One region of the Streptomyces sp. NPDC102451 genome, then DNA from elsewhere that is predicted to be linked to it. Evidence: riboswitches for the same ligand, from Rfam matches in the RefSeq annotation. Region 1 holds a riboswitch; each other region holds the start of a gene.

The links. Region 1 has a riboswitch for cobalamin ahead of ACIRD8_RS16425 (ribonucleoside-diphosphate reductase subunit alpha). Riboswitches for the same ligand answer to the same signal wherever they lie in the genome.
Region 2: it holds a riboswitch for cobalamin, as region 1 does, so the genes downstream of both, ACIRD8_RS05980 (ABC transporter substrate-binding protein) here and ACIRD8_RS16425 (ribonucleoside-diphosphate reductase subunit alpha) in region 1, are expected to answer to the same signal.
Region 3: it holds a riboswitch for cobalamin, as region 1 does, so the genes downstream of both, cobN (cobaltochelatase subunit CobN) here and ACIRD8_RS16425 (ribonucleoside-diphosphate reductase subunit alpha) in region 1, are expected to answer to the same signal.
Region 4: it holds a riboswitch for cobalamin, as region 1 does, so the genes downstream of both, ACIRD8_RS31215 (cobalamin biosynthesis protein) here and ACIRD8_RS16425 (ribonucleoside-diphosphate reductase subunit alpha) in region 1, are expected to answer to the same signal.

What each region holds. Positions count from the first base shown of each region.
Region 1 covers NZ_JBIWKD010000006.1:193,185-200,753, forward strand. Annotated here, with positions in the region: gene ACIRD8_RS16420 (ribonucleotide-diphosphate reductase subunit beta) at 1-139, opposite strand, end outside; gene ACIRD8_RS16425 (ribonucleoside-diphosphate reductase subunit alpha) at 139-2,535, opposite strand; cobalamin riboswitch at 2,672-2,806, opposite strand; gene ACIRD8_RS16430 (GNAT family N-acetyltransferase) at 2,847-3,347, opposite strand; gene mctP (monocarboxylate uptake permease MctP) at 3,474-5,108, opposite strand; gene ACIRD8_RS16440 (DUF3311 domain-containing protein) at 5,105-5,368, opposite strand; gene ACIRD8_RS16445 (GntR family transcriptional regulator) at 5,547-6,317, opposite strand; gene ACIRD8_RS16450 (extracellular solute-binding protein) at 6,601-7,569, shown strand, end outside.
Region 2 covers NZ_JBIWKD010000002.1:556,500-564,068, reverse strand. Annotated here, with positions in the region: gene ACIRD8_RS06005 (NAD(P)-dependent oxidoreductase) at 1-784, opposite strand, end outside; gene ACIRD8_RS06000 (adenosylcobinamide amidohydrolase) at 831-1,415, opposite strand; gene ACIRD8_RS05995 (PRC and DUF2382 domain-containing protein) at 1,796-2,785, shown strand; gene ACIRD8_RS05990 (ABC transporter ATP-binding protein) at 2,844-3,677, opposite strand; gene ACIRD8_RS05985 (FecCD family ABC transporter permease) at 3,674-4,747, opposite strand; gene ACIRD8_RS05980 (ABC transporter substrate-binding protein) at 4,822-5,871, opposite strand; cobalamin riboswitch at 5,930-6,117, opposite strand; gene ACIRD8_RS05975 (hypothetical protein) at 6,197-6,340, opposite strand; gene ACIRD8_RS05970 (acyl-CoA dehydrogenase) at 6,364-7,569, opposite strand, start outside.
Region 3 covers NZ_JBIWKD010000022.1:23,325-30,893, forward strand. Annotated here, with positions in the region: gene ACIRD8_RS32935 (cobalt-precorrin-6A reductase) at 1-595, shown strand, start outside; gene ACIRD8_RS32940 (DinB family protein) at 615-1,130, opposite strand; gene cobJ (precorrin-3B C(17)-methyltransferase) at 1,207-2,730, opposite strand; gene ACIRD8_RS32950 (precorrin-8X methylmutase) at 2,733-3,359, opposite strand; gene cobG (precorrin-3B synthase) at 3,434-4,732, opposite strand; cobalamin riboswitch at 4,838-4,991, shown strand; gene cobN (cobaltochelatase subunit CobN) at 5,024-7,569, shown strand, end outside.
Region 4 covers NZ_JBIWKD010000019.1:53,633-61,201, reverse strand. Annotated here, with positions in the region: gene ACIRD8_RS31235 (cobyrinate a,c-diamide synthase) at 1-214, opposite strand, end outside; gene cobO (cob(I)yrinic acid a,c-diamide adenosyltransferase) at 208-807, opposite strand; gene ACIRD8_RS31225 (putative cobaltochelatase) at 807-2,852, opposite strand; gene ACIRD8_RS31220 (cobyric acid synthase) at 2,849-4,447, opposite strand; gene ACIRD8_RS31215 (cobalamin biosynthesis protein) at 4,444-5,388, opposite strand; cobalamin riboswitch at 5,517-5,646, opposite strand; gene ACIRD8_RS31210 (hypothetical protein) at 5,822-6,043, opposite strand; gene ACIRD8_RS31205 (anion permease) at 6,056-7,306, opposite strand; gene ACIRD8_RS31200 (class II aldolase/adducin family protein) at 7,568-7,569, shown strand, end outside.

The sequences.
Region 1 (7,569 bases):
AGTGCAGGTCGACCTCCTCCACCGTCCAGGTGTTCTTGATCGCGTCCCGGTAGCGCTCGTAGAAGTCCGGGTAGCGCATGGGGCGCAGGGTCAGTTCGAAGCCCGGGTCGAGCAGGTTCTTGTCTTCGTTGGAGCTCATTACTGGCATGCCTCGCAGGACTCGGGGTTTTCGAGGGAGCAGGCGATCGCGTCCGCGTCGGGGGAGGACGCCTGCTGTACGGGAATGGGGGCGGTGGCGGCGGTCTTCCCGGACGCGGCACGCGCGATGCGGGTCGCCGGGCGGGAGCGCAGGTAGTACGTCGTCTTCAGCCCCTGCTTCCAGGCGTACGCGTACATCGAGGAGAGCTTGCCGATCGTCGGCGTCTCCAGGAACAGGTTCAGCGACTGGCTCTGGTCGAGGAAGGGCGTACGGGCCGCCGCCATGTCGATCAGGCCGCGCTGCGGGATCTCCCACGCCGTGCGGTACAGCGCCCGCACGTCCTCGGGAATCCAGGCGAAGCCCTGGACGGAGCCGCTCGCCTCGCGCAGCGCCTCACGGGTGCGCGCGTCCCAGACGCCGAGCCGCTTCAGCTCGTCGACCAGGTAGGCGTTGACCTGGAGGAACTCGCCGCTGAGCGTCTCACGCTTGAAGAGGTTGGAGACCTGCGGCTCGATGCACTCGTACACACCGGCGATCGAGGCGATCGTCGCCGTCGGCGCGATGGCCAGGAGCAGCGAGTTGCGCATCCCGGTCTTCGCGACCCGGGCGCGCAGGGCGTCCCAGCGCTCCGGCCAGTTCAGCTCGGTGTCGTAGTGGTCGGGGTGGAGCACACCGCGGGCGGCGCGGGTCTCGGACCAGGCGGGGAGGGGACCCGACCGCTCGGCGAGGTCGCAGGAGGCCTCGCACGCGGCGAGCATGATCCGCTCGGAGATCCTCGTGGAGAGCGCGCGGGCCTCGGGGGAGTCGAAGGGCAGGCGCAGCTGGAAGAAGACGTCCTGGAGGCCCATCGCGCCCAGACCCACCGGGCGCCAGCGGGCGTTGGAGCGGCCGGCCTGCTCGGTCGGGTAGAAGTTGATGTCCACCACGCGGTCGAGGAAGGTCACGGCGGTACGCACGGTGGCGTCCAGGCGCTCCCAGTCGATCGAGCCGTTCGCCACGAAGGCGCCCAGGTTGACCGAACCGAGGTTGCAGACGGCCGTCTCGCCGTCGTCGGTGACTTCGAGGATCTCCGTGCACAGGTTCGAGGAGTGAACGACGCGGCCCGGCTCGGCGGTCTGGTTCGCGGTCCGGTTGGAGGCGTCCTTGAACGTCATCCAGCCCTGGCCGGTCTGCGCGAGGGTCCGCATCATCCGGCCGTACAGCTCACGCGCCGGGATCGTCTTGCGGGCCAGGCCCTTGGCCTCGGCCGCGCGGTAGGCCGCGTCGAACTCGTCGCCCCACAGGTCGACCAGCTCGGGGACCTCGGCGGGGGAGAACAGCGACCAGCCGGTGTCCGCGTCGACACGGCGCATGAACTCGTCCGGGATCCAGTGCGCCAGGTTGAGGTTGTGCGTACGCCGCTGGTCCTCACCCGTGTTGTCGCGCAGCTCCAGGAACTCCTCGATGTCCGCGTGCCAGGTCTCCAGGTACACGGCGGCGGCACCCTTGCGCCGGCCCCCCTGGTTGACCGCGGCGACGGAGGCGTCCAGCGTCTTCAGGAACGGCACGATGCCGTTTGAGTGCCCGTTGGTGCCGCGGATCAGTGAACCCCGGGCGCGGATGCGGGAGTACGAGAGGCCGATGCCGCCCGCGTGCTTGGAGAGCCGCGCCACCTGGTGGTAGCGGTCGTAGATCGAGTCCAGCTCGTCCAGCGGCGAGTCCAGCAGGTAGCAGGAGGACATCTGCGGGTGCCGGGTGCCGGAGTTGAAGAGGGTGGGGGAGGACGGCAGGTAGTCCAGCCGGTTCATCAGGCCGTACAGCGCGGCCACTTCCTCCAGGGCGCGCTCGGAGGTGTCCTCGGCGAGCCCGGCCGCGACGCGCAGCATGAAGTGCTGCGGGGTCTCCACGACGTCGCGGGTGAGCGGGTGGCGCAGCAGGTACCGGCTGTGCAGCGTCCGCAGTCCGAAGTAGCCGAAGCGGTCGTCGGCGCCGTCGGCGAGCGCCTCGTCGACCAGCGCGTCCAGGGCGGCGGCGTGCAGTGTGACGAACTCGGCCGTACGGTCCGCGATCAGGCCCTCGCGGTGCCCGACGGCGACCGACGCCGAGAAGGAGACGGCGCCCTGGCCGGCGGCCTCGTCCGCGATGGCCCGGGTGAGGAGCCGAGCGGCGAGCCGGGAGTAGGCCGGGTCCTCGGAGATCAGGCCGGCGGCGGCCTCGGTGGCCAGCGAGCGCAACTCGGCCTCGTCCGACCGGGCGTTGCGGCCGCGCAGTGCGGCGGCGGCCACCCGTCCGGGATCGGTGTCGGGCAGATCGGCGGTGAGGCCGGTCAGGGTCCGCAGCAGTGCGGTCCCGGGCGCGTCGGTCGTGCGGCCTTCGGAATCCGTGGCTGAAACCGGGTCGGCTGGCGCGATGGTCACTGGGGCTATCCCTCGCTCGGCTCAGGGCCTGCGGGAGCGGGGCAGCCGGACACGGCGGCGCCCGGGGAGGGGCAGCACGGCGCACGGCGTCCACCGGCCCTCCGCGGGGCCCGGACGTCTCGACGCCCGGATCGGTCGAGCCGGGCGCACTGTCGACAGGTCTTCGGACTTCGGGTGCGCAAAGCGCACCGATCACACCGTTGCGGGACAGTTCCGGATTCTCACCGGATTCCCCTGCGGCGACAGCGAGGTCGAGCATACATGTGGGGGCTGCCGAATGAAGAAGCCCCCACATCTTGTGTCGTGATGGCTCAGAGCTCCAGGCGGAATGTCAGGAGTGCGAGGCCCGGAAGAGGGCACCAGTCCCGCTCAGGAGTCCGTACGAAGCCGAGGCGGCGGTAGATCCGATGGGCGCCCAGCATGGCCGGGGCCGTCGACAGGACGATCCCCGAGACCCCCTCGGCGGCCCGTGCCCGCTCGATACAGGCCCGTACGAGAGCCTCACCCACGCCTCGCCCGCGGGCCTCCGGCGAGACGGCCAGCATCCGGAACTCGGCCTCGCCGCCCCCGGCGATGTCCGCCCACGGGCTGCCGGGCGCGACGTAGGTGACACCGCCCAGCGGCCGGTCGTCGGCGTCCAGCGCGACCAGCACCTCGGCCTCCGCCGCCCGCCGCTCGACGGCGCGGAGCTGCTCCAGGTAGGGGTCCTCGGCGCCGAAGTCCAGGAGCCCGTCGCCGAGATAGGCCTGGGCGGTGATCTCGGCCAGATCCGCGAACTGGGAGGGCAGGGCCGGCCTGATCGATACGTCCATGGGCGCAGTCTGCCGCAGGAGGCGGGCACGGCGCGCCCCCGTTCCGTACCGGGGCCGTCGGCCGTGACGACGCCGTCCCGGCAGGGAGACCCTGCCGGGACGGCGTCACGCGTACTCCTGGGGCGGTCAGTGGCCGCCCGGGGCGCCCGCCGTGGCCGGCGGGAGCTCGGCCTTGACGCCGGGGTCGCCCGCGTCCGCCGTGTAGTCGGACGGAGAGGTCTCGTCCACGCCGGCCGGTGCCTTCACCGCGTTGAGGACGAACGTCAGCACGACCACGACGACGACGTTGAGCACGAAGGCGGTGAGGCCGATGTAGCCGATCTCCCCGATGCCCGGGATCTCCTTCGAGGACCCGCCGAAGTGCTTCTGGGTGGGGCTGGCGACGCCGTAGGCGGCCACCGTGCCGTAGATCATGCCGACCGCCCAGCCCGCGATCAGGGCCCAGCGGTGGAACCACCGGGTGAACAGGCCGCCCACCAGGGCGGGCATCGTCTGGAGGATCCAGATACCGCCCAGCAGCTGGAAGTTGATCGCGACCGTCTTGTCCATGGTCAGGACGAAGGCGAGCGCGCCCACCTTCACCAGCAGCGAGACCAGCTTGGAGACCTTGGTCTCCTGGGCCGGGGTCGCGTCCGGCTTGAGGAAGTCCTTGTAGATGTTGCGGGTGAAGAGGTTCGCCGCGGCGATCGACATGATCGCGGCGGGCACCAGGGCGCCGATCCCGATCGCGGCGAAGGCCACACCGGCGAACCAGTCGGGGAACATGTTCTCGAACAGCTGCGGGATGGCGAGCTGGCCGTTGTCCACCTTGATCCCGGCGGCGATCGCCATGAACCCGAGCAGGGCCAGCAGACCCAGCATCAGCGAGTACAGCGGCAGGATCGTGGTGTTGCGCCGGATCACCTCACGGCTGCGGCTGGAGAGCGTCGCCGTGATCGAGTGGGGGTACATGAACAGGGCCAGCGCCGAGCCCAGCGCCAGGGTGGCGTAGCCCCACTGACCCATCTCGCCGGGCACCAGCGCACCGCGCGGCTTGCCCGTCGCCTCGTTCGTCTGGGCGAACGCCTCGCCCGCCTTCGCGAAGATGTCGTCGAACCCGCCGAGCTTGATCGGGATGTAGATGATCGCCACGGCGATGACCAGGTAGATCAGGCCGTCCTTGACGAACGCGATGAGCGCGGGTGCGCGCAGCCCCGAGGAGTACGTGTACGCGGCGAGGACGGCGAAGGCGATGAGCAGCGGCAGGTCCTTGATGAACCAGTGCGTGTTCTCGCCGCCGCCGACGCCCATGACGTCCAGCACGGCCTGGATGCCGACGAGCTGGAGCGCGATGTACGGCATCGTGGCGAGGATGCCGGTGACGGCGACCGCCAGCGAGAGCCCCTTCGAGCCGAACCGGCCGCGGACGAAGTCCGAGGTGGTGACGTAGCCGTGCTTGTGCGACACCGACCACAGGCGCGGCAGGAAGGTGAAGATCAGCGGGTAGACGAGGATCGTGTACGGGACGGCGAAGAAGCCGGCCGCGCCCGCCGCGTAGATCGCCGCGGGCACCGCGACGAAGGTGTACGCCGTGTAGAGGTCGCCGCCGAGCAGGAACCAGGTGACCCAGGTACCGAACGAACGTCCGCCCAGGCCCCATTCGTCGAGGCTGGCCTCGTTCTCGGCCTTGCGCCAGCGCGCGGCCATGAAGCCGATGACCGTGACGGCCACGAAGAAGAAGATGAATACGGCGAGTGCTACGCCGTTCACGCCGTCCTTCATGCTGACGCACCCCCCTTGCGGGCGCGCTGGTCACGCTGCCACAGCTTGTACGCGATCATCGTGAGAGCGGTCGAGATGAGTACCCAGAGCATCTGGTACCAGTAGAAGAACGGAATGCCGATGAAGGTCGGGTCGACCTTCGCGTACGAGCCGACCCAGAGCATCGCCACGAACGGGGCGATCAGACAGAGCCCGATGACCACCCTCGTGGGTGTCACTGTGGGTGCTGTTGGTGGGTTCGCATCGGTTTCTTCCGGCATGTGGCGACTCCGTCCCCTCGCTGATCACCTGGTGCAACGCGCAGGAAATCTAAGCGGTAGTTCCGGCCATCGTCACCCCCCGTCCGCATTGCGGTCCTGCAACGGTCCGGTGTCGCCCGAAATGAGTGATGCCCCCGCGCGTGCGGGGGCATCATCCGTCCGGGGGACCCGGGGAGTCTCAGTCGGTGGGACGCTTCAGTCGGGCCACGAACTTGTACCGGTCGCCCCGGTACACCGAGCGCACCCACTCCACCGGTTCGCCCTCCCCGTCGATCGAGTGACGGGAGAGCATGAGCATCGGCAGACCGACGTCCGTGCCGAGCAGTCCCGCCTCGCGCGGCGTGGCGAGCGAGGTCTCGATGGTCTCCTCGGCCTCGGCGAGCCGGACGTCGTACACCTCGGCCAGCGCCGTGTAGAGAGAGGTGTACTTCACCAGTGAACGGCGCAGCGCGGGAAAGCGCTTGGCCGACAGGTGGGTGGTCTCGATGGCCATCGGTTCGCCACTGGCGAGCCGCAGCCGCTCGATGCGCAGCACCCGGCCTCCCGCCGTGATGTCCAGCAGCCCGGCGAGCGTGTCGTCCGCCGTGACGTAGCCGATGTCCAGCAGCTGGGAGGTGGGTTCCAGGCCCTGGGCGCGCATGTCCTCGGTGTACGAGGTGAGTTGCAGCGCCTGCGAGACCTTCGGCTTGGCGACGAAGGTGCCCTTGCCCTGGATGCGCTCCAGCCGGCCCTCGACCACCAGCTCCTGGAGGGCCTGACGCACCGTCGTGCGCGAGGTGTCGAACTCGGCGGCCAGCGTCCGTTCGGGCGGCACCGGGGTGCCGGGCGGCATGGTGTCCGTCATGTCGAGGAGATGACGCTTGAGCCGGTAGTACTTCGGGACGCGTGCCGTACGCGCACCCGCGCCCGCACCGGTCTCGCTCGTACTGCTGCCCCCGTCGGCACCCATGGCCCGCCTTCCCGACTGCTGCGTTGCTGCCGTCACCGGCTCCTCCGTCTGTCGCGGCTCACATGGTGGCACGGTCCGGTCACGGGTCGTCGCCCTCCCTCAGGTGTCGGTCCTATAACGGACGCGAGTGCACTTCTTATACACCCTTGACACCCCTAAAGGTCTAGGCCAAGCTCCCGGTACTGGTCTAAACCATTAAAGACCAGGTCCCAGCCCCAGCAGTACTACTCGTCGGTGTCTTCGCGGTGGGCGGGGGGTTGCAGCACCCTGAGGAGGGTTTGGCGTGAAGCGCAAGCTCATCGCGGCGATCGGCGTCGCGGGCATGATGGTCAGCATGGCAGCGTGTGGCTCCGACGACAGCGGCAGCGACAGCAAGAAGTCCGGGCCGGACAGCTACAAGGGGGAGACCCTGACCGTCTGGGCCATGGACGGCTCGACGCCGGATCAGTGGCAGAAGGACCTTACCGCCGAGTTCGAGAAGAAGACCGGCGCGAAGGTCAAGTTCGAGGTCCAGCAGTGGAACGGTATCCAGCAGAAGCTGACGACCGCCCTCTCCGAGGAGAACCCGCCGGACGTCTTCGAGATCGGCAACACCCAGACCGCGGCGTACGCCAAGACCGGCGGCCTCGCCGACCTCGGTGACCTCAAGTCGGAGATCGGCGGCGACTGGGCCGCCAACCTGAACGAGGCCGCGGTCGTGGACGGCAAGCAGTACGCCGCCCCGTGGTACTTCGCCAACCGTGTGGTGATCTACAACAAGTCGGTCTTCAAGGAGGCCGGTGTCACCGAGGTCCCCAAGACCCGTGACGAGTTCTTCGCCGCGCTGGACAAGATCAAGGCCAAGGGCAAGGCCGAGCCGATCTACCTGCCGGGCCAGAACTGGTACTTCTTCGACGGCCTCACCATCGGCCAGGGTGCGGACCTCGTGAAGAAGGACGGGGACAAGTGGGTCTCCAACCTCGCCGACCCGAAGATCGGCGCGGCGATGGACCTGTACAAGAAGTACCAGGACTACTCCAAGGCCCCCAAGGACAAGGACGAGGCCACCCCGCAGCAGGCGGACATCTTCGCCAAGGGCAAGACCGGCGCCTTCATCGGCATGGGCTGGGAGGCCGGCACGGCGATCAAGGCCAACCCGGCCATCGAGAAGGAGATCGGCTACTTCACCATCCCGGGTGAGACCGCCGAGAAGCCCGAGGGTGTCTTCCTCGGTGGCTCCAACCTCGCCGTCGCCGAGGGCAGCGCGAAGCAG
Region 2 (7,569 bases), on a different contig from region 1:
CCCCGGACGCCTCGGCCGCGTCGAGGATCAGCCGGGAGTCCTTGAGCGCGGTGGACAGCGCGAAGCTCGGGGTGAGGTCGCCGGAGAGCACCGCCGCGGACTTGCCCTGGAGGTACGGGGTGTCCAGCGGGCCGCCCTTCATCGCGTCCAGGAAGAGCTGCGGGTCGAGCCCGAGCCCCTCGGCGAGATTGAGGCATTCCGCCACGCTGTTGACCATGTTGATCACCCAGGTGTTGGCGACGAGCTTGAGCCGGGTGGCGGCTCCGGGCTCCTCCCCGACCCATACGGTGCGCTGCCCGATCGACTCCAGGACGGGCAGGACCGTCGCCCGGGCGCCGGACGGGCCGGAGACGAACACGGTGAGTGTGCCCTGCTCCGCGGGCTGCTTGGTGCCTGAGACCGGGGCGTCGAGGTAGACCAGCCCCAGTCCGGCGGCCCGGTGGACGAGGTCGGCAGTGGCGTCGAGGCCGACGGTGGCGCTCTGCAGCCACACCTGCCCCGGCCGCAGACCGGGCGTCGCGGCGGTGAGGGTCTGCGCCACGGACCGGGCGTCCGTCAGGGCGGTGAGGACGACGTCGGCTCCGCGTACGGCGTCGTCGGGCGTGTCCGTCACGGTGGCGCCCTGGGCGGCCAGCGGTTCGGCCTTGGCCCGTGTGCGGTTCCAGACCCGGACGGGGAGCCGGTCCCTGAGCAGGCTGCGGGCCATCCCGGATCCCATGATCCCGGTGCCGAGGACCGCGACGGTCGGCGTGCCGGGGGCGTCGACGGGGGATGCGGTGGTCATGGGGAGGTTCCCTTCGTCGGCGGGCGGGCCTTGGGGCCCGTACGTCTCAAGACTGCCGCAGCGCACTCTCCAGAACAGCGCGGTGCACCGCCCTGGCGAGTCGCGCGCCCCAGAGCGAACGTGGTCCGGCGAACGGTTCACCGGGCTGCTCCCCCGGGTCGGGCGCGGCGACGCACACCGCGTCCGTCGGTGTCCCGGAGCAGTCGAGTCCGGCGTCCACGAGCGCCTGGACCTTCGCCTCGGTGGCGGTGGCCACCGCGTTGACCAGGGCGGCGTCGGAGAGGGCCACGGGGAGGGTGACGACGATGTTGACGGTTCCCGGCGACAGGGGGCCGTCGGTGCCCTCCGCCGGGGCCGCGGCCCATCCCCGTACGCCGAGGCCGCTGGTGACGGTGGCGGTCACGTCGCCGTCGTCGGCGACGGTATGCGCGGTGACGTCGGCGGCTGTCATCAGTCCGGCGCCGGGGCCGTCGAGCGCCTCGGCCGCCGCGATCTCCGCGAGGTGCCGGTCGGGGTCGAGGCGGGGGTAGCCGCCGGGCACCTGGGCGTTCAGGATCCAGGCGCGCGGGCCGATGCCGCCGCCGAGCACGGCGCTGCTGCACACCCGCCAGCCGGGCCCCAGCCGCCACACCAGGTGGTGCAGCCCGAGGCCGTCCTCCTGGCGGGTCAGCAGCTCGCCGCGCTGCCGGGGCAGGCGGATGCCTACGGATGTGATGGCGTACCCCCCGGGACGAGCCTGCCGACGGTCGGCGGCCGCGCGTCGATCATACGGGCGGTGCGGGGCCGCGCCTCCGGCGCACCGGGGGCGCACACTCACCCGTATGGCGTAACGCGCACTGCGGGCCGACACCCGCGTGGAACGGGGCCACCGCCCCTCCCCGGTGTCCTGGGCCGCTCGCCGCCCGGGCCGGGCAGTTGCACCGTCCAACCGGGTGAGGCGCGATGGAATCCGGACGCGCCTTCCCTGCTGGAACCACCCGCAGGACGCGCCCGGGCGAGGAGGAATCGGCCATGGGAGCCGCTGACGGTTTCACGGATTCCGGCGAACTCGACGGTCTGACCGTCTACGACAGCGACGGAGAGAAGGTCGGCACAGTGGGGCGGGTGTACGTCGACGACGACACCGGCAAGCCCGACTGGATCACGGTCAAGACCGGCATGTTCGGCATGAAGGAGAGCTTCGTACCGCTCGCCGGAGCCCGCCGGGTGGGCTCCGACCTGCACGTCTCGCATCCGAAGGACCGCGTCAAGGACGCCCCCCGGGTGGACGCGGACGCCCACCTCTCCGTCTCCGAGGAGGAGGAGCTCTACCGGCACTACGGCATGACCAGGAAGGGCACCGGCCACGCCGGAGCGGGCGGTGACGCGCGCACGACGTCCGGGACCGGAACGGGAGCCATGGGTGCCGCGGGTGCGGCCGGGGCGGCCGGCGCCGCCGGCACCGCTCGCACGACCGGCGGCCAGGCGAAGGCCACCGGTACCACCGCCGGAACGGGCAGGCACCGCGACATGGACACGTCGTCCACGTCCCGCCCGCTCGCCGGAGCCGGAGCCGAGCGGTCCGCCGCAGGTGCCGGCGGCCGTGAGGAGATGGTCCGCTCCGAGGAGCAGCTCCAGGTCGGCACGGAGGAGTACGAGAGCGGAAAGGCACGCCTGCACAAGTACGTCGTGACCGAGAACGTCACGCGGACCGTGCCGGTGTCCCACGAGGAGGTGCGCGTGGTGCGCGAGCCTCTGCAGCCGGGCGAGAAGGTCACCGGCATGAAGGGGACCGACCTCGGCGATCAGGACGTCGAAGTCACCCTCCACGCCGAACGAGCCACCGTCCGCAAGGAGGCGGTCCCGGTGGAGCGGGTCCGTCTCGAAACCAGCAAGGTCACCGAGCAGAAGGAAGTCTCCGCCGAACTCCGCAAGGAGAAGATCGACTACGCGGACGGCAAGGACGACATGGGCAGCGGCAAGGACACGGGCGGCGAGTTCGGCCAGGGACGTCGTCGCTGACCCCCTCACACAGCGGCGAAAGGCCGCGCGACAGTAGCGAGGGGCGGACCCGGGTGGTTCACGGGCCCGCCCTCTCGTCGCACTTGTGCGGTCCGCGGACGGCCTCGCCCGGCAGGAACCGCACCGCGGGGCGCCCGTCGGGCCCTTCCGGTGTCACGACCGCGCGTACCCGGTAGACGTCGGCGATGAGTTCCTCGGTGATGACCTCCGAGGGCGTTCCGCCGGCGACCACCCGGCCCTCCTTCATGACGGTGACCCGGTCGCAGAACATGGCGGCCAGATTGAGGTCGTGCAGGGCGATCACCGCGGTGACGGGCAGCGCGGCGACCAGGGACAGCAGCTCCAGCTGGTGCTGGATGTCCAGGTGGTTGGTGGGTTCGTCGAGCAGGAGTTCACGCGGCTGCTGGGCCAGGGCGCGGGCGATCTGCACGCGCTGGCGCTCGCCGCCGGACAGGGTGTGCCAGGACTGCCCGGCGCGGTCGGCGAGCCCGGTGCGCGTGAGTGCCTCGCGTACGGCGTCGTCGTCCTCGGGGCCCGGCCCTGACCAGGCGCGCCGGTGCGGGATGCGGCCGAGTCGTACGACGTCCAGCACGCTCAGGTCGACCTGGGTGGAGGCGTGCTGGTCGACGACGGCCACCCGGCGTGCCACGGCTCGCCGGCCCGTCTCGGCGAGGGTGCGGCCGTCGAGCGTGACGACGCCCGCACCGGGGGCGAGTACGCCCGCCATCACCCGGAGCAGCGTGGTCTTGCCGGAGCCGTTCGGCCCGAGGAGCCCGACGGTGGTGCCGGGCGGCGGCGCGATGCTCACCCCGTCGAGGACGATCCTCCCGCCGGCCTCCCTGCTGACCCGCGCGGCCCGCAGGCCGTCGCCGGGGGTCTCCGTCCGGTTCACGGGCTCCTCCGCGTGCGGTGCAGGATCAGGACGAAGACGGGCACCCCGATGAGGGAGGTGACCACGCCGACCGGGACCTCCTGGGGGTCGAGGACGGTCCTGGCCAGCGTGTCGACCCAGACCAGGAACACGGCTCCGGCGAGTGCCGTCACCGGCAGCAGCCTCCGGTGCCCCGACCCGGTCAGCGCCCGGGCCGCGTGCGGCAGGACGAGGCCGACGAACCCGATGGCGCCCGCCGAGCTGACGAGGGCCGCGGTCAGCAGCGCGGTGGTGCAGAGCAGCACGATCCGGGTGCGGGCCACGTGCACCCCCAGCGCGGCGGCGGCGTCCTGGCCGAAGGCGAAGGCGTCGAGCGTACGGGCGTGACCCAGGCAGATCAGCAGGGCCACGGCGAGCACGGCGGAGCACATCCACACGTCGCTCCAGCCGACCCCGCTCAGTGAGCCGAGCAGCCAGAAGAGCACGCCCTTGGTCTGCTCGGCGTCGGCGGCGGTCATCACGACGAAGGAGGTGAGCGCGGAGAAGAGCTGCATGGCCGCGACCCCGGAGAGGACGACCCGGTCGGTGGATCCGCCGAGTGTGTGGCTGAGCAGCAGAACGAGGGCGAAGGAGAGCAGGGCCCCGGCGAAGGCGCCGCCCGAGACGGAGACCGCTCCCCCGCCGACGCCCAGGACGACGACCACGACCGCGCCGGTGGACGCCCCCGAGGAGACGCCGAGGACGAACGGGTCGGCGAGCGGGTTGCGCAGCAGCGACTGCATCACGGTGCCGCACACCGCGAGCCCGGCGCCGCACACCGCGGCGAGCAGGGTGCGGGGCATGCGCAGGTTCCAGATGATGCCGTCCCGGATCGGGCTCAGCCGCCCGTGACCGATGCCGAGGTGCGAGGCCACCGCCGACCAGACGTCCGGGACCGAGATGCGGGCGGGACCGATGGTGACGGCGACCGCGACGGACAGGAGCAGCAGGGCGATCCCTGCGCTCCACAGCAGGCCGTCACGCAGGATCCGGGCCCCTGCGGCAGCCGGGACCGCGGGCGGCTGCTCGACGCGCACTCCCGTGATGTGCACGTCCGTCGGTAGGTCCGGCAGGTGCGCGGTCCCGTGAAGGGATTTCGGTACGTCCGGTACGTGTCCGGTGTCCGTCACCCCGCGAGTCCGAACGAGCGCAGCCCGGCCGCCACCTGCTCCACGCCCTCCACGGTCCTGATGGTCGGATTCATGGCCTGGCCGCTGAGCAGGACGTACCGCTTGTGCTTGACGGCGTCCAGGTTCTTCGTGGCGGGGTTGGACTCCAGGAACTCGATCTTCTTCTGGGCGCTCTCGGCGGTCTGCGACTTACGGGTCAGGTCGCCGATGACCAGCACGTCGGGGTTGCGGTCGGCGACGGTCTCCCAGTTGATCTGGGGCCATTCCTCGTGGGTGTCGTCGAAGACGTTCTTCGCGCCGAGCTCCCCGGTGATGATGCCGGGGGCTCCGCAGCACCCCGCCAGGTAGGGGGCCTCCGCGTTGGCGAACCAGTAGAGCATCGTGGTGTCGGACGCGTCGATGCCCGCGGTCGCCTTGTCGATGCGGGTCCGGAGGCTCGTCACCAGCTTCTCGCCCCGCTCCGGGACGCCGAACACCTTCGCCAGGTCGCGCACTTCGCCGTAGACCCGGTCCATGGTCAGAGGCTCGGTGCGGGAGCCGTCGCTGCTGCCGGTGTTGTCCTTGCCCGCGCAGTCGGCGGGTGAGAGGTATGTGGGTACGCCCAGTTCCTCGAACTGGTCGCGTGACGCCACGCCGCCCTTGCCGAGGGTCGACTCGAACGAGGCGGTGACGAAGTCGGGTTCCTCGGCGAGGACCTTCTCGGAGGAGGGCTGGTTCTCGGCGAGACGGGGCACCGTGGACTCGTCCTTCTCCAGGCCCTTCATCACCGGGTCCGTCCAGGTCGCGGTGGCGGCGAGCCGGTCGGCGAGGCCCAGGGAGAGGAGGATCTCCGTCGATCCCTGGTTGAGGGAGACGGCGTGCCGCGGTGCGGCGTCGACGGTCACCGTACGGCCGCAGTTCTTCAGGGTCACCGGGAAGCCTGCGGCGGCGTCGTCCTGCGCGGTGTCGGCGGCGGGCTCGTTCCCGCCCCCGCCGCAGGCGGTCAGGAGGACGAGTCCCGCGACGAGCAGGGCAGTTCGGCGTACGGTGCTGGCTATGGGCGGCACGGAGTCCCTCGGCGTTCTCTGGGCTCATGCGCGAAGCCCGGTACGGAGTTCCGCTCCCGGTGCGGAAGCGGGTGCCAGCAGGTCTTCGGACTCGGGTTCGTCCGGACGGGGCGCCTTCCCGGTGCACCCGAGGGTGTCCCAGTGGCCGTGGCCCCGCCCGTCCCCCTCACCGCTGCGCGTCAGCTCCGGATTCGCACCGGATTCCCTGACTCCACGTGGAGTGTGACTGGCGTCTGCAAGCTATCACGCGACGTGGGGGCGGCCTCGGGGCCGTCGCCGGTACGGCGGGCGTCTCCCCGCCGTACCGGCGCGGACGTCGGGCGGGTCAGCTCTTGGGGTGAACCGATTCGCCTCCGTCGGTGTGCGGCTTCCCGCTCCGGCGGGCGAGCACGGATGTGGTGCCCCAGTAGGCCAGCAGGACGGCGCGCAGTCCAAGGATCTCCAGGCGCTCGCCCAGTCGGCCGCACATCGCCCGCCCCCTGCAGCCGGCGCTCATCGGGCGTCCGCCGGGCCGGTGTTCCACGGGCCACCGGGATCGTCGTAGGCGTCCGCGTAGCCGGGGCCGGCGATCGGCCAGTCGGCGAGCAGTTCCTCGGGCAGGGCGAAGGACTCGGCCAGTTCGGCGGCGTGCGTGGCGACGGCCGCCACATGCTCCTCCACGGCCTCGGGGAGGGCGTCCACCTGATCGCCGCTCAGGAGACCGGCGGCCAGCAGATCGCCGCTGTTGCGGGAGAGCCACTCGAAGACGAACAGCCGCTCGAGCTCCCCCAGCCGGTCCCTGGCCGCCCCCGGGGGAAGCGTCGCGCGGGCCTCGGCGTAGGCCTCGGCGGCCTGCCGGTACGCATAGGCCTCGACCCCGCGCAGGGCGGGGCCCGAGGCCGAGTTCCACCTCTCCAGGGCGTCGGCGTCGGGCGCCCGCAGCGCGCGGGTCCTGGCCCTGGCGAACCAGATGTCCTGGACCGAGGCGAGGAGGCTGCCCAGGAAGCGCGGGTCGGCCAGGTCGCCGGGGTGCGGGGCCGGGCCCGGGACGTCGTCGCGGCCGGGCTCGGCGGCGAAGAGCATGTCCGCGGCCGCCTTGGCGTACAGGGCGATGTTGTCGCCCTCGGCGGTGATGGCCCCCTCCACGCCCGTGACGAGTTCGGTCATGCCGTTGTTCTCCAGGAGCGCCTGCGCGCCGCAGCGTTCACGGCTCTCGACGATGACGTCTCGGGCCCGCCAGGTGATCCACGCCTTGGCGACGTCGACGAGTCTGCCCGCCTCCGCCCGCCCGTCCTCGTCCGTGCAGGCCTCCCACCGCTCCTGCGCCCTGCGGTACAGCAGGCTCATGGCGAAGACCGTGGCCATGGCCGAGGCGAGCGGTCCGTGATGGGTCCGGTGGGCGTTGACGGGGACCGGCGGCGCGCCCCGGCTGCCGGAGATCATCCGGTGGCCGCCGTAGCGCACGGCGACCGCCAGGGTCGCGCGGGCCGATCCCGCCGCACAGGCACTCATGGAGATCCGGCCGGGGGTGACCCGCCCGATCGAGGTGAGGAAGCGCCGCCGCCTGTCCCCCGGCCCGGTCCTGAACTCCCCCGGTGCGTCGCCCTCTTCGGCGGATCCCAGCAGGGCGTCCCGCTCCACGAAGAGCCGGTCGAACGAGGTCAGGCAGTGGTCCACCGGGCTGCCCATCCGGGCGGGCAGCCGGCGCACCCGGATGCC
Region 3 (7,569 bases), on a different contig from region 1:
CGGCGGAGCCGAGGGCATGGCGGAGTGGATCCGCGCACACCATGTGGATGCGGTCATCGACGCCACCCATCCCTTCGCCGGAACGATCAGTTTCCACGCGGCCTCGGCCGCCGCCGCTGTCCATGTTCCCCTGCTGGCCCTCCGTCGGCCCGGCTGGGTGCCGGTCGAGGGCGACCGGTGGCACCTCACCGACTCCCTCGCGGGCGCCGCGGATCTGCTGCCGGAGCTCGGGTCGCGCGTCTTCCTCACCACGGGGCGCATGGGCCTCGCGGCGTTCGCCGGTCTGGACGCGCTCTGGTTCCTGATGCGCTCGGTGGACGCCCCCGACGTCCCGTACCCGGCGCGGATGGAGGTGCTGCTGGACCGGGGGCCGTTCTCCCTGGAGGGCGAGCGGGAGCTGATCCGGCGCCATCGCATCGACGTCCTCGTCACGAAGGACAGCGGCGGTGACGCGACCGCCCCCAAGCTCGCCGCCGCCCGCGAGGCCGGCATCCCGGTGGTGGTGGTCGGACGGCCGCCGGTCCCCCCGGGGGTGCCGGTCGCGGGGACGCCGGAGGAGGCACGCGCCCTGCTGCACCAGCTCACGGGCGCGTGATCCCGTAGGGCCGGCGGGGTCAGACGCCCGTACGGCCGTCGATCCTTTCCCGTACGAGGTCGGCGTGGCCGCAGTGGCGTGCGTACTCGCCGATCATGTGCGTGTAGATCCAGCGCAGGGTGACCCGGCCGCCGCCGCCGAACGGCACGGTGTCGTCGAGCGCGCGGGCCGCGCAGTTCTCCCTGGCCCGGTCCATCTCCGCCTGCCACACGGCGCGGGCCTGCTCGTACGTCGCGTCCTCCGCCAGGTCGAACCCGCCGTCCCTGCCCTCCGGGTCGGCCCCGGGGTCGTGGATCGGCGGCGCGTCCTCCTGGGCGAGGACCCGGCGGAACCAGTTCCGCTCGACCTCCGCCGCGTGCTGGACGAGCCCCAGCAGGGTGAGCTGCGACGGGGTGGCGGCCGGTTCGCGGAGCTGGTCCTCCGTCAGGCCCTCGCACTTCTGGGCGAGCGTGACGCGGTAGAAGTCGAGCCAGCTCTCCAGGGAGGTCCGCTCGTCGGCGTCCAGGGGAGGCATGTGGCGTACGGGATCGCTCATGATCGCCATCGTGGCACGGGGGTCCGACAACGGGCCGGGCCGCCGCCGGACACGGTCCCGGGCGACGCCCCCCCGGTCACTCCTCCGGGTAGCGGCGCGGTGTCCAGACGATCTGCCGCCCGTCGCCCCGCCGCACCCACCGCGTCTGCGAGGACCCGACGATGAGGATCGTCCGCATGTCCACCTCGTCCGGGTCCAGATCGGCCAGCCGCACGGTCCGTACGCTCTCCGCCGGCCCTCCGACATCGCGGCCGAGCACCACCGGGGTGTCCGGGGAGCGGTGCTCCAGCAGCAGGTCACGGGCCTTGCCGACCTGCCAGGTCCGGCTGCGGGAGCCGGGGTTGTACAGCGCCATCACGAGGTCGGCGGTGGCCGCCGCGCGGAGCCGTCCGGCGATGACCTCCCACGGCTTGAGCCGGTCCGAGAGCGAGATGGTGGCGTAGTCGTGGCCCAGCGGCGCACCGGCCCTGGCAGCGGCGGCGTTGGCCGCGGTCACCCCGGGCAGCACCCGCACCGCGATGTCCGCGTACGCGTCCTGCGAGGCCACCTCCAGGACGGCGGTCGCCATCGCGAAGACCCCCGGGTCGCCCCCGGACACCACGGCCACGCGGCGCCCCCGGCGGGCCAGGTCCAGGGCGAATTCGGCCCGTTCGGACTCGACCTTGTTGTCGGATCCGTGCCGCTGCTGGCCCGGCCGCACCGGCACCCGGTCCAGATACGTCGTGTAGCCGACCAGGTCGTCGGCGGCGGCCAGCGCCCCGCGCGTCTCGGGCGTCAGCCAGAGCGGTCCGGCCGGTCCGGTGCCGACCACGACGACCTCGCCGGTCCCCGGGCCGGCGGCGGGGGAGGGCCGGGGGGCGTCGATCCGGCTGGGCAGCACGGCGACCGCGAAGTACGGCACGGAGTCCGGGTCGGTGTCCGCCAGGTCGCCGGTCCGCTCCCCTGCCATGGTGGCGCGCTCGACGTACCGCGCCTCGGGCAGCCGGCCGGACGCCTCGAACGCGCGGCGCACGGCGGGGAACGTCCGTCCCAGCTTCATCACCACGGCGGAGTCCGTGGCCGCCAGACGTGCCGTCAGCTCCTCCTCCGGCAGGGTGCCGGGCAGGATCGTCAGCACCTCCTCGGCCTCGACGAGCGGGGTGCCGAGACGGGCGGCGGCGGCGCTGACCGAGGTGACACCGGGGATGACCTCGGTGTCGTACCGGTCCGCGAGCCGCTTGTGCATGTGCTGGTACGAGCCGTAGAAGAGCGGGTCGCCCTCGGCGAGCACGGCGACGGTGCGCCCGGCGTCGAGGTGCACCGCGAGGCGGGCCGCGGCCTCGGCGTAGAACTCGTCCAGCGCGCCCCGGTAACCGCCCGGGTGGTCCGTGGTCTCCGTCGTGACGGGGTAGACCAGCGCCTCCTCGATGTGGTCGGCGCGGATGTACTGCGCCGCGATCGAGCGGGCGATGGAGCGTCCGTGCCGGGCGGAGTGGTAGGCGATGACATCGGCCTCACCGATGATCTGCACGGCCCGTACGGTCATCAGCGCCGGATCGCCCGGGCCGAGCCCGACCCCGTACAGCCGTCCCGTGCCGCCGGTGTGCTGCTGCTCGGGCATGCTCACTCCTCCTCGCTGGCGATCGCGTTGAGGGCGGCGGCGGCGATGGCGCTGCCACCCCGCCTGCCCCGCACGACGAGGTGCTCAAGACCCGAAGGGTGGGCGGCCAAGGCCTCCTTGGACTCGGCGGCCCCGATGAAACCGACGGGCACACCGATGACGGCGGCGGGGCGCGGGGCGCCCTCCTCGATCATCTCCAGCAGCCGGAAGAGCGCGGTGGGCGCGTTGCCGACGGCGACGACCGCGCCCTCCATCCGGTCCCGCCACAGCTCCAGGGCGGCGGCGCTGCGCGTGGTGCCGAGCTTCGCGGCCAGCTCGGGGACGCCGGGGTCGGACAGGGTGCAGATCACCTCGTTGTCCGCGGGCAGCCGCCTGCGCGTGACACCGCTGGCGACCATGGCGACGTCGCACAGGATCGGTGCGCCGGAGCGCAGCGCCGCACGGGCGTCGGCCACCGCGTTCGGCGAGAAGGCGAGATCGCGTACGAGGTCGACCATGCCGCAGGCGTGGATCATGCGGACGGCGACCTGGCTCACGTCGGCGGGCAGCTCTGCCAGATCCGCCTCCGCGCGGATGGTGGCGAAGGACTGGCGGTAGATCGCCGGTCCGTCCTTCTCGTACTGGTGCACAGTGCTGTCGCTTTCTTCATCGAGCAGATCGAGCAGATCGAACAGGTCGAACAGGGGGTGGTGGTGCGTGGTGGTCAGGTGCGCGTGCCCCGTGCCGCCGCCACGGCGGCGGCGAGCGCGGCCGGGTCGTCCCGGACCGTGGCCGCCTCGGTGGCCCGGTCCCCTCGTACGTGCGAGATCCGGTGTCCGCCGGGGGTGGCGACGACGTCGATCCACTCCCCGTGCGGATGGCCGCAGCGGCGTTCGCAGCCGGACCAGTACACAGGGAGCCGTCCGACGGGTCCGACGGCGGCCCCCGCCTCGGCCCGTACGTCGGCCAGCGACTTCGCGCAGCCGGGCCGCCCGATGCAGGCGCCCACACCGGCCCACGGCGAACCGGGCCCGGTGATCAGACCGGCCCCGGAGAGGCCGTCGAGCAGGCCGTCCGCGCGGTCGGTCGGGATCCCGGTGACGACGGCCCCGCGCCACGGGGTGAGACGCAGTTCCCCGGCGCTCGACAGCAGCCGCCACTGCGTCAGGTCCAGCCGCCCCAGCGGTACGCCGACGGACAGCGCGGCCTCTCCACGGCCGACCGGGACGGGACCGGGGGCCGGGGGCAGGGCTTCGGAAGGGCGGGGACGGCGGCCCGGGACCGCGAGGATGCCGGCCTCCCGCAACCGTCGTACGACCTCGGCGGGAAGCGCGGCCGCCGTGGCGTCCGGCAGGTCCTTCACCCGCCAGGCGCCGCTGTCCCGGGCGGAGTCGAGGAAGGCCTCGGCGGCGGTCAGGGCGGCGCGGGGGGCGTCGGCGGAGGGGACGCGGAGGACGGCGTCACCGTCCCCGACGCGCAGCAGGGCGTCGTCGTCGTGGCCGAGGAGGGTGAGGTCGGCGCCGAGCGCGTCCACGTCGCCGCGGCCGTCGTCGAGGGCGAACAGGAAACGTCCGGAGAGCGCCGTCGCGCCGTCGCTTCCGCAGAGAAGGCGGTCGAGTCCGGTCAGCCAGGGGCGGATGTCGACGGACCCGAGGCCGTCGAGCCCGGAGAGCGGGGACGCGACCACGTTGCGTACACGTTCGTGCCGTGCGGAGGGCAGCAGCCCGGCCTCGTCCAGCAGCCCGGCCAGCTCGCCACCGCAGCCCGGGGAAAGCCCGCGCAGCTGCACATTGCCCCGGGAGGTGAGATGCAACTCACCGTCACCGAAGCGCTCGGCGGCCTGCCCCAGCGCCCCTGCCTGGCGGGGTGTCAGCACCCCGCCGGGTATGCGGATCCGCGCCAGCGCACCGTCGTCCGCCCGGTGCAGACGCAGCGCTCCGGGGCAGGCGTCACCGCTGCTCCGGGCACACGCATCGCCCGGAGACGAGGGCGTCAGGGGGGAGGCGGACATGGCGGCGAGCATACCGACCGTGACCGTGGCGGGCCCCTACGGTCACTGTGACGTACGGGACACCGCTCCGCCGCCGGTCAGGGCGGGGGCCGTCTGGTCAGGACCCCCCACCCGCCGCCTACTATGCCTAGCGGCGGTCCGTTCGGCCCGCCATCGCCAGACGGCGACACGGAGGAAGCCCGGTGAGATTCCGGCGCGGTCCCGCCACTGTGAGCCCGGCCCCCTGAGGCCGTGCGAGTCAGGAACTCCAGCCGTCCGACAACTGCCCGGGGCGTGGATACCCCGAGGAAGGGCTGACGCCGCATGATCCTGCTCCTGTCGACGTCCGACACCGACCTGCTGAGCGCCCGCGCTTCCCAGGGCCCGGTCAGCTACCGCTACGCCAACCCTTCCCGGCTCTCCCTGGACGACCTGCCGCAGCTCCTGGACGGCACGGACCTCGTCGTCGTACGCCTCCTCGGTGGTGTCCGTGCCTGGCAGGAGGGGCTCGACCAGGTGCTCGCCACCGGCCGCCCCGTCGTCGTACTCACCGGTGAACAGGCCCCCGACGCCCAGCTGATGGCCGCCTCCACCGTGCCGATCGGCATCGCCGCAGAGGCGCACGCCTATCTCGCGCACGGCGGCCCCGCCAACCTGGAGCAGCTGGCCCGGTTCCTCTCCGACACGGTGCTGCTCACCGGCCACGGCTTCGAGCCGCCCGCCCCGGCCCCCGCGTGGGGCCCGCTGGAGCGGACCGCCCGGGACGTCACAGGCCCGACCGTCGCGGTGCTCTACTACCGCGCCCACCACATGAGCGGGAACACCGACTTCGTCGAGGCGCTCTGCACCGCCGTGGAGGACGCGGGCGCCCGCCCCCTCCCGCTGTACGTCGCCTCGCTGCGCACCCCCGAGCCCGAGCTCATCGATGAACTCCGGGCCGCCGACGCCATCGTGACCACCGTCCTCGCGGCGGGCGGCACCAAGCCGGCCACCGCGTCGGCCGGCGGCGACGACGAGTCCTGGGACGCGGGCGCCCTCACCGGCCTCGACGTGCCCGTCCTCCAGGCGCTCTGCCTGACCAGCCCGCGCGCCGCGTGGGAAGAGAACGACGAGGGCGTCTCCCCGCTGGACGCCGCCACCCAGATCGCCGTGCCCGAGTTCGACGGCCGCCTGATCACTGTCCCCTTCTCCTTCAAGGAGATCGACGAGGACGGCCTGCCCGCGTACGTCGCCGACCCCGAGCGGGCCGCCCGGGTCGCCGGGATCGCCGTACGGCACGCCAGGCTCCGGCACATCCCGGCCGCCGAGAAGCGGATCGCGCTCGTCCTGTCCGCGTACCCCACCAAGCACTCCCGCATCGGCAACGCGGTCGGCCTCGACACCCCCGCCAGCGCCGTCGCCCTGCTGCGCCGACTGCGCGCCGAGGGCTACGACTTCGGGCCCGAGGAGGAGATCCCGGGCCTGGTCTCCGGCGACGGCGACGAGCTGATCTACGCGCTGATCGAGGCCGGCGGCCACGACCAGGAGTGGCTCACCGAGGAGCAGCTGGCCCGCAACCCGGTCCGGATCCCGGCCGCCGACTACCGCCGCTGGTTCGCCACGCTGCCTGCCGAGCTGCGCGAGGCCGTGGAGGAGCACTGGGGCCCGGCGCCCGGCGAGATGTTCGTCGACCGGTCCCGCAACCCCGAGGGCGACATCGTGCTCGCCGCGCTGCGCCGCGGCAAATTGCTGATCCTCATCCAGCCGCCGCGCGGCTTCGGCGAGAACCCGATCGCGATCTACCACGACCCCGATCTGCCGCCCTCGCACCACTATCTGGCCGCCTACCGCTGGATCGCCGCGTCCGCCGACGACAACGGCTTCGGCGCCGACGCGATGATCCACCTCGGCAAGCACGGCAACCTGGAGTGGCTGCCCGGCAAGAACGCGGGCCTCTCCGCCGCCTGCGGCCCCGACGCCGCGCTGGGTGATCTGCCGCTGGTCTACCCGTTCCTGGTCAACGACCCCGGCGAGGGCACCCAGGCCAAGCGCCGTGTGCACGCCACCCTGGTCGACCACCTGGTGCCGCCGATGGCGCGCGCCGACAGCTACGGCGACATCGCCCGCCTCGAACAACTCCTGGACGAGCACGCCCAGATCGCCGCGATGGACCCGGCCAAGCTGCCGGCCGTCCGCGCCCAGATCTGGACCCTCATCCAGGCCGCGAAGCTCGACCACGACCTGGGCCTGGAGGACCGGCCCGAAGACGAGGGCTTCGACGAGTTCATCATGCACCTCGACGGCTGGCTCTGTGAGATCAAGGACGTCCAGATCCGCGACGGCCTGCACGTCCTGGGCGCCGCGCCCACCGGAACGGCCCGCGTCAACCTGATCCTCGCGATCCTGCGGGCCCGGCAGATCTGGGGCGGTACCACGTCCCTGCCGGGCCTGCGCGAGGCGTTGGGACTGGACGAGTCGGCAGCGACCCGCGCGGACGCGGACGCGGTGGAGGAACAGGCCCGCGCCTTGGTGCAAGCGATGGACGACGCGGGCTGGGCCCCGCTGGATCAGATCGTTTCGGCAACCGAGCAGCCAGATCAAGCCCCTGCGGCGATTGAGCAGCGGGGTCCGGGGCAGAGCCCCGAGCAGACGACCCGCACACCGCTCCACGACCTGACCCCCGACGTGGCGGCGATCCTCAACTTCGCGGCCCAGGAGGTCGCCCCCCGCCTGGCCAGGACCACAGACGAACTGGACCACTGCGTCCACGCCCTGAACGGCGGCTTCGTCCCGGCCGGCCCGTCCGGCTCCCCGCTGCGCGGCCTGGTCAACGTCCTGCCGACCGGCCGTAACTTCTACTCCGTCGACCCGAAGGCCGTCCCCTCCCGCCT
Region 4 (7,569 bases), on a different contig from region 1:
TCAGCTCGGGCCCGCACATGTACGCGTCCAGGTTGCGCCCCGGGCGGCCGGTCGCCAGCGCGTGGTAACCCGGGTCGATGTAGTCGGGCCCCACCTTGTGCGGGGACACCGCCAGGCCACGCCCCGCGAAGGCCGCCATCAGGCCCGTGGCGACCGTGGTCTTGCCACTGCCCGAGGCGGGCGCCGCGATCACCAGACGAGGAACACTCACCACTCGATGCCTCTCTGGCCCTTCTGGCCGGCGTCCATCGGGTGCTTGACCTTCGACATGTCGGTCACCAGGTCGGCGGCCTCGATCAGCTTCTGCGGGGCGTTCCGCCCCGTGATCACCACGTGCTGGGTGCCCGGACGGTCCCGCATCACCTCGACGACCTCGTCGGTGTCGATCCAGCCCCAGTGCATCGGATAGGCGAACTCGTCGAGCACGTACAGCTTGTACGTCTCGGCCGCCAGGTCGCGCTTGACCTGCTCCCAGCCCTCGCGGGCCTTCTCCTCGTTGTCGAGCTGATTGTCCCTCTGGACCCACGACCAGCCCTCGCCCATCTTGTGCCAGTCGACACTGCCGCCCTCGCCGCTCGCGCCCAGCACCTTCAGCGCGTTCTCCTCGCCGACCTTCCACTTCGCCGACTTCACGAACTGGAACACCCCGATCGGCCAGCCCTGGTTCCAGGCCCGCAGCGCCAGCCCGAAGGCCGCCGTCGACTTGCCCTTCCCGATGCCCGTGTGGACGAACAGCAGCGGGCGGTTGCGCCGCTGACGTGTCGTCAGTCCGTCGTCCGGTACCGATACCGGCTGTCCCTGAGGCATCAAGCGGCCCTTCCCGTAGCAGTGATGTCCTTGACCAGCCCGGCGATCGAGTCGGCGCGCAGCTCGTCGAGCGTGACCGCGCTGCCCCCCAGATCCCGGGCGAGCTGTGCGGCGAGACCGAGGCGCACGATCCCCGACTCGCAGTCCACGACGACGGACGCCGTGCCCTCGGAGGCGTGCAGCCGCCCGGCCCGCGCCGCCAGCGCCACCGGATCGACACCGCCGGTCGCCCGGCCGTCCGTCACCACGACGAGCAGCGCCCGCCGCGACGGATCACGCAGCCGCTCCACCCGCAGCACGTCGTGCGCCTTCAGCAGTCCGGCGGCCAGCGGGGTGCGCCCGCCGGTCGGCAGCGTCTCCAGCCGTGCGGCGGCCGCGTCCACCGACGAGGTGGGCGGCAGCGCCACCTCGGCGTCCTTGCCCCGGAAGGTGACCAGACCCACCTTGTCCCGGCGCTGATAGGCGTCCAGCAGCAGCGACATCACCGCGCCCTTCACGGCGCTCATCCGCTGCCGGGCCGCCATCGACCCCGAGGCGTCCACGACGAACAGCACGAGATTGCCCTCGCGCCCCTCCCGCGTGGCCTGCCGCAGATCGTCACGCCGTACGACCAGACCCCGGCCCGACCGGCCGCGCGCCCGCTGGTGCGGGGCCGCCGCCTGCACGGTCGCCGCCAGGTGCAGCTTCGTCAGCGCCCCCTCGGGCCGCCGGGACCCGGTGGTCCGGCCGTGCTCGGTACGCGCCCGGGAACGCCGGCCCGCCGCGCCCTCGCCCAGACCCGGCACGCTGAGCATCTTCGTACGGAACGGCTCGCCGGCCCGCACGGGCTGCTGCTCACCGCCGCCCGGCGCGGGCGCGCCGCCGGTGCCGGTCTCCTCCGGGCCCGGCGCGTCGACGCCGCCGTCGTCGGGGCCGCCCGTGTCCGTACCGCCGTCGTCCGGGCCGTCCGTGGCGGGGCCGTCGTCGGGGCCGCCACCCTGCGGGGGCACCCCGCCGCCCGGGCCGTCCGGGTCCGGATCGTCGTCGCCCTCGCCGTCCGCCGCGTCCTGAAGGGCCTCGTCCAGCTTGTCCTCGTCCAGCCCGGGCGCGTCGAAGGGGTTGCGCCGGCGCCGGTGGGGGAGCGCCAGGAGCGCGGCCTGCCGCACGTCGTCCGCGACGACCTCCTCGCGTCCCGCCCACGCCGCCAGCGCCGTCGCGGTGCGGGCCATGACGATGTCGGCCCGCATCCCGTCGACCTCGAACGCGGCGCACGTCGCCGCGATCTGCCGCAACACGCCGTCGCCGAGCACCACACGGGGCAGCAGGGCGCGCGCGGCGACGATCCGCTCACGCAGCGCGGCCTCCTCGTCGGCCCACCGCGCGGCGAAGCCGGCCGGGTCGTCGTCGTAGGCGAGCCTGCGCCGTACGACCTCGACGCGCAGGTCCGTCTCACGCGAGGCCGCCACCTCGACGGTCAGCCCGAAGCGGTCCAGCAGCTGCGGCCGGAGCTCGCCCTCCTCCGGGTTCATTGTCCCGACCAGCAGGAAGCGCGCCGCGTGCCGGACGGAGACGCCCTCCCGCTCGACGTACGAGGCGCCCATGGCCGCCGCGTCGAGCAGCAGGTCCACCAGGTGGTCATGGAGGAGGTTGACCTCGTCGACGTACAGGATCCCGCGGTGGGCGTCGGCCAGCAGACCCGGCTCGAAGGCCTTCACGCCCTCCGAGAGCGCCCGTTCGATGTCGAGGGCGCCGACCAGCCGGTCCTCCGACGCGCCGACCGGAAGCTCCACGGTCCGCGCCGGACGCGACACGCCCGTACCCGCCTCGTGGGGGCCGTCAGGACACGCCGGATCGGGCGCTGCCGGGGCGCACGAGAAGCGGCACCCCGCCACGACCTCGACCTCCGGCATGAGGGCGGCGAGCGCCCGTACGGCGGTGGACTTGGCGGTGCCCTTCTCGCCGCGGACCAGGACCCCGCCGACGGCGGGACTCACCGCGTTGAGCAGGAGTCCGAGCCGCAGGTCGTCCTGCCCCACGATGGCGGTGAAGGGATACGGCGTACTCACAGGGCCTCCTCGTTCGCAGAAACATCAGCAGTACGGGGCAACACATCAGCCTTCGGGGGAGTTCGAGGACCGGGGGCCGGGGCGGGCGCGGGCGGCGCCCCCGGCGGAATGAACGGCAGCCCCGCCGGCGCACCGGTCTCGATGAGCCGCCACAGCGCATCCGTGTCCGCGTGCTCCTCGATCAGATCCCCCAGCCGGTCCAGCTGTTCCTCCCGCAGCGCCCCGAAGCTCGTGTCCGGCGCCGCGGTGAACCGCCGCCCCGAGGCCCGCGCGACCTCGCCCAGGAACGCCCGCCGGAACCCGTCGCTCTCCAGCGACCCGTGCCAGTGCGTCCCCCAGACCGAGCCCACCCGGCACCCGTCGAGGAACGGTTCGCCGCCGCCCACCTCGGCGACCCCGTGATGGATCTCGTACCCCTCCACCGGCTCCCCGAGCGCCGACCCGACGGGCCGCCCCAGGACCTTCTCCCGGCCGAACCGGACCCGCACCGGAAGGAGTCCGAGCCCCTCGACCAGACCGGCCCGCGACTCCACGTCGTCCTCGATGCGCTCGCCCAGCACCTGGAACCCGCCGCAGATCCCCAGCACCGGACGCCCCTCGGCGGCCCGCCGCCGCAGCGCCTCGGCGAGTCCCCGCTCGCGCAGCCACGCCAGCGCCTTCACGGTTCCCCGCGTCCCCGGCACGATCACGAGGTCCGCGTCGACGAGCTCCTCCGCCCGGTCCACGAACCGCACGACCACGCCCGGCTCGGCCGCCAGCGCGTCGACATCGGTGAAGTTCGACATCAGCGGCACCGCGCACACCGCGATCCGCAGCACGTCCTCGCCGTGCGGCGGCGCCACCACCGACTCCCGTACGGTGCCGCGCATCGACACCCGCAGCCCGTCCTCCTCGTCGATGCCAAGACCGTGGGCGTACGGCAGCACCCCGTACGTCCGCCGCCCCGTGAGCCCCAGCAGCATGTCGAGCCCCGGCTCCAGCAGCGAGACGTCCCCGCGGAACTTGTTGACGAGGTATCCGGCGACCAGCGACTGGTCCTCGGGGCTCAGCAGCGCCGTCGTGCCGAAGAACGAGGCGAACACACCGCCCCGGTCGATGTCGCCGACCACCAGCACGGGGAAGCGCGCGGCCCGCGCGATACCCATGTTCACGATGTCCGTGCGCCGCAGATTGATCTCGGCGGGGCTGCCCGCCCCCTCGCAGATCACCGCGTCGTACGTGTCCCTCAGCTGTTCCAGACAGTCCGTGACCGTTCCCAGCAGCGCCTCCTGGCGCCCGCCGTGGTAGCCGCGCGCACTCATCTCGCCGACCGGCTTGCCCATCAGGACGACCTGGCTCGACCGGTCACTTCCGGGCTTGAGCAGCACCGGGTTCATCAGCGCCGACGGCTCCACCCGGGCGGCCTGCGCCTGCATCGCCTGGGCGCGGCCGATCTCCGCCCCCTCCCGGGTGACGAACGAGTTCAGCGACATGTTCTGCGCCTTGAACGGCGCGACCTTCACGCCCCGGCGCACCAGCCACCGGCAGATCCCGGCCGTGACGACGCTCTTGCCCGCGTCCGACGTGGTCCCCGCGACCAGCAGCCCGCCGCTCATGTGGTTCTCCGTCCCATGGCCAGCCGCCCCGCCGCGCACACGGCGAGGGCCAGCACACTCACCCGGCGCGACAGCCGCACCGCGCGTTCGATGTCCGTGGTCCGCACGTCCCTGCCCGCCCCGCCGTTGAGCACCGGGCGGTGCTCGACCCGCCCGCCGTACGCGAGGGTGCCGCCGAGCCGTACGCCCAGCGCCCCCGCGAACGAGGCCTCCACCGGGCCCGCGTTGGGGCTGGGATGCCGGCCCGCGTCGGCCCGCCAGGCCCGTACGGCCTCGCGGGGGCGTCCCCCGGCGGCCACGGCCAGCACGGCGGTGAGCCGGGCCCCGGGCCAGCCGGCGACGTCGTCGAGCCGGGCCGACGCCCAGCCGTAGCGCCGGTGGCGGGGCGACTTGTGCCCGACCATGGCGTCCAGGGTGTTGACGGCCCGGAAGCCGACCAGCCCGGGCACTCCGCCGAGCGCTCCCCACACGAGGGCGCCCACGACGGCGTCGGAAGTGTTCTCGGCGACGGACTCCACCACGGCGCGGGCGATCTGCTGCCCGTCCAGCGACTGCGGATCGCGGCCGCACAGGTGCGGCAGCCGCTCCCGGGCCAGTTCGACGTCCCCGGCGGCCAGCGCCCCGCCGATGGCACGGGCCTCCCGGCCCAGCGAGGTGCCCCCCACGACGGACCAGGTGGCGGCGGCGGTCAGCGCCACCGCGGCGGCGGGACGGTTCCGTACGGCACGGGCCGCCAGCGCGGCGGCACCCGTGGCGCCCCCGGCGCAGACGAGCGTGTGCAGGGCGCCCCGGCCGCGGTGGTCGCGCCACAGCCGGCTCTCGACGGCCGCCGCCGCACGCCCGAAGGCGGCGACGGGGTGGCCCCGGCGGGGATCACCGAGCAGCAGGTCACCGATCAGGCCGGCGGCGGCGCCGTACGCGAAGATGCGGTCGGCTCGCACGACTCAGCCGGCCGTCGCGCCTCGAAGGGCCTCGGTGACAGGTGGTTCGGCGACCGACGCAGGGCAGCCCGACATGGCGTATGTCCTCACTCAGGGTCCGCGCCCTGGTTCGACGTGACCGGCGACGAGAGTCTCCTGGCTTCCGGATCCGCAGTTCCTCCGGCCTTCCAGTCCGCGGTGGCGGACCGTGACTTCCGTGTGGAGGCTGCTCCCCGGTGACAGTGGCGGGACCGCGCCGGATTCGCACCGGCTTCCTCTCCTGTCGCCGTAAGGCCGGCCGGCATCCGGTCGGCCTCAATGGCTCCGGCAGTCCACCATGCCCCGCGAACGCCAGTCAACCTGCCGTTGACCTGCGAGCCTTCAGTGTGCTGAGACGCACATCGGCCGGACACACACGGGGTGTGTCCGGCCGGTGAGGGTGCCCGAGGGGGTGTCAGGCGACGATCAGATAGATCCCGTACGCGACCGCCGCCGCGCACAGCCCGAAGCAGGCGTACGCGCCGGTGCGCGCCAGGCCGGTGGAACCGCCGCCCTGCGCCGTCGAGGCCTGCTTGGCCAGGCCCGTGACGCCGAGGGTGAAGAGGCCGACCAGTGCGACGGTGACCACGAGGCTGACGCCGAAGACGGAGGCGAGAGCTGCCCAGTCGATGTTCATGCGGATGCGTCCTTACACCGTGGCTGGATCGGCCGGGGTTCCGGCCGTCGGAGCCGGGGCCGGGATGGTGGTCTTGAGTTCCGGTACGACGGCACCGGCGGGCGGCGGGCTGACCGCCGAGATGGCGGTGGTGACGACACCCGCGGGCTCGGTGTCCGCGTTCACGTTGGTGTGGTCGACCGGCTTGCGGCGCGACAGCAGCCAGATGGCGCCGGAGCCCGCCACGAGCAGCACGGCGACCACCGCGACGCCCCAGGGCCCCTGCTTGGTCAGGAACTCGGCCCCCGCGCCGACCAGTCCGGCCGCCGGCAGGGTCAGACCCCAGGCGACGAACATCCGGGTGGCGGTGGACCAGCGGACCACGCCCCCCTTGCGTCCGAGGCCCGCGCCCATGACGGCGCCGGAGCAGGACTGCGTGGTGGAGAGGGAGAAGCCGAGGTGCGAGGAGGCCAGGATGACCGTGGCCGCACTGGTCTGGGCCGCGAAGCCCTGCGGCGGACGCAGTTCGGTGAGGCCGCTGCCCATGGTGCGGATGATGCGCCAGCCGCCGAGGTAGGTGCCCATCGCGATGGCGATACCGGCGGAGGCGATGACCCAGACCGGCGGGTTGGAACCGGGGGAGAGCACGCCGCCGGTGACCAGGGCCAGGGTGATGATGCCCATGGTCTTCTGCGCGTCGTTGGTGCCGTGGGCGAGCGAGACGAGCCCGGCCGAGGCGATCTGGCCGGCGCGGTAGCCCTTGGCGGTCGACTTCAGCTGGGCCTCGTCGGTGATCTTCCGGTTGAGGCGGTACGTCAGCTTCGTGGCCAGGAGCGCGGCGATGCCGGCCACGACCGGCGCGGCGACGGCCGGCAGCAGGACCTTCGTGACGACGGTGCCGCCGTTGATCGAGGACCAGCCGGCCGACATGACCGCGGCGCCGATGAGGCCGCCGAAGAGTGCGTGGGAGGAACTGGAGGGGAGGCCGACCAGCCAGGTCAGCAGATTCCACAGGATCGCGCCGACGAGCGCCGCGAAGATGACCTCGGTTCTGAGGCCGTTCTCGTTGATGATCCCGCCGGAGATCGTCTTGGCGACCTCCACCGACAGGAACGCGCCGACGAGGTTGAGAACGGCGGACATGGCCACCGCTGTCTTGGGCTTGAGAGCGCCGGTCGAGATGGTGGTGGCCATCGCGTTGGCGGTGTCGTGGAAACCGTTCGTGAAATCGAACACGAGAGCTGTCACGATCACGATCGCAAGCAGCAGCGTGATGTGTTCCATTTACCCAGGCAATCGTTCGACGTCATTGGCACGTGGAACGTAAGCAACCAGGGTGAACGGAAGATGAACTGGGCAGGGCGGCACGGTGACCCCAACCGCGTACGCCGGTTCCGCTTGTGTGCGTGATGCGTGGCCGGGCGTCCCCCGCGCCGGGCTGGGCCCGGCCCCCGCCCCGCGACGCCCCTCGAACTCGTGCCCGGCGCACCCTCCGAGGAGACATCGGTCACCCGGCCCGTCGGTCCCTGACCCTAGGATCCCCGCAT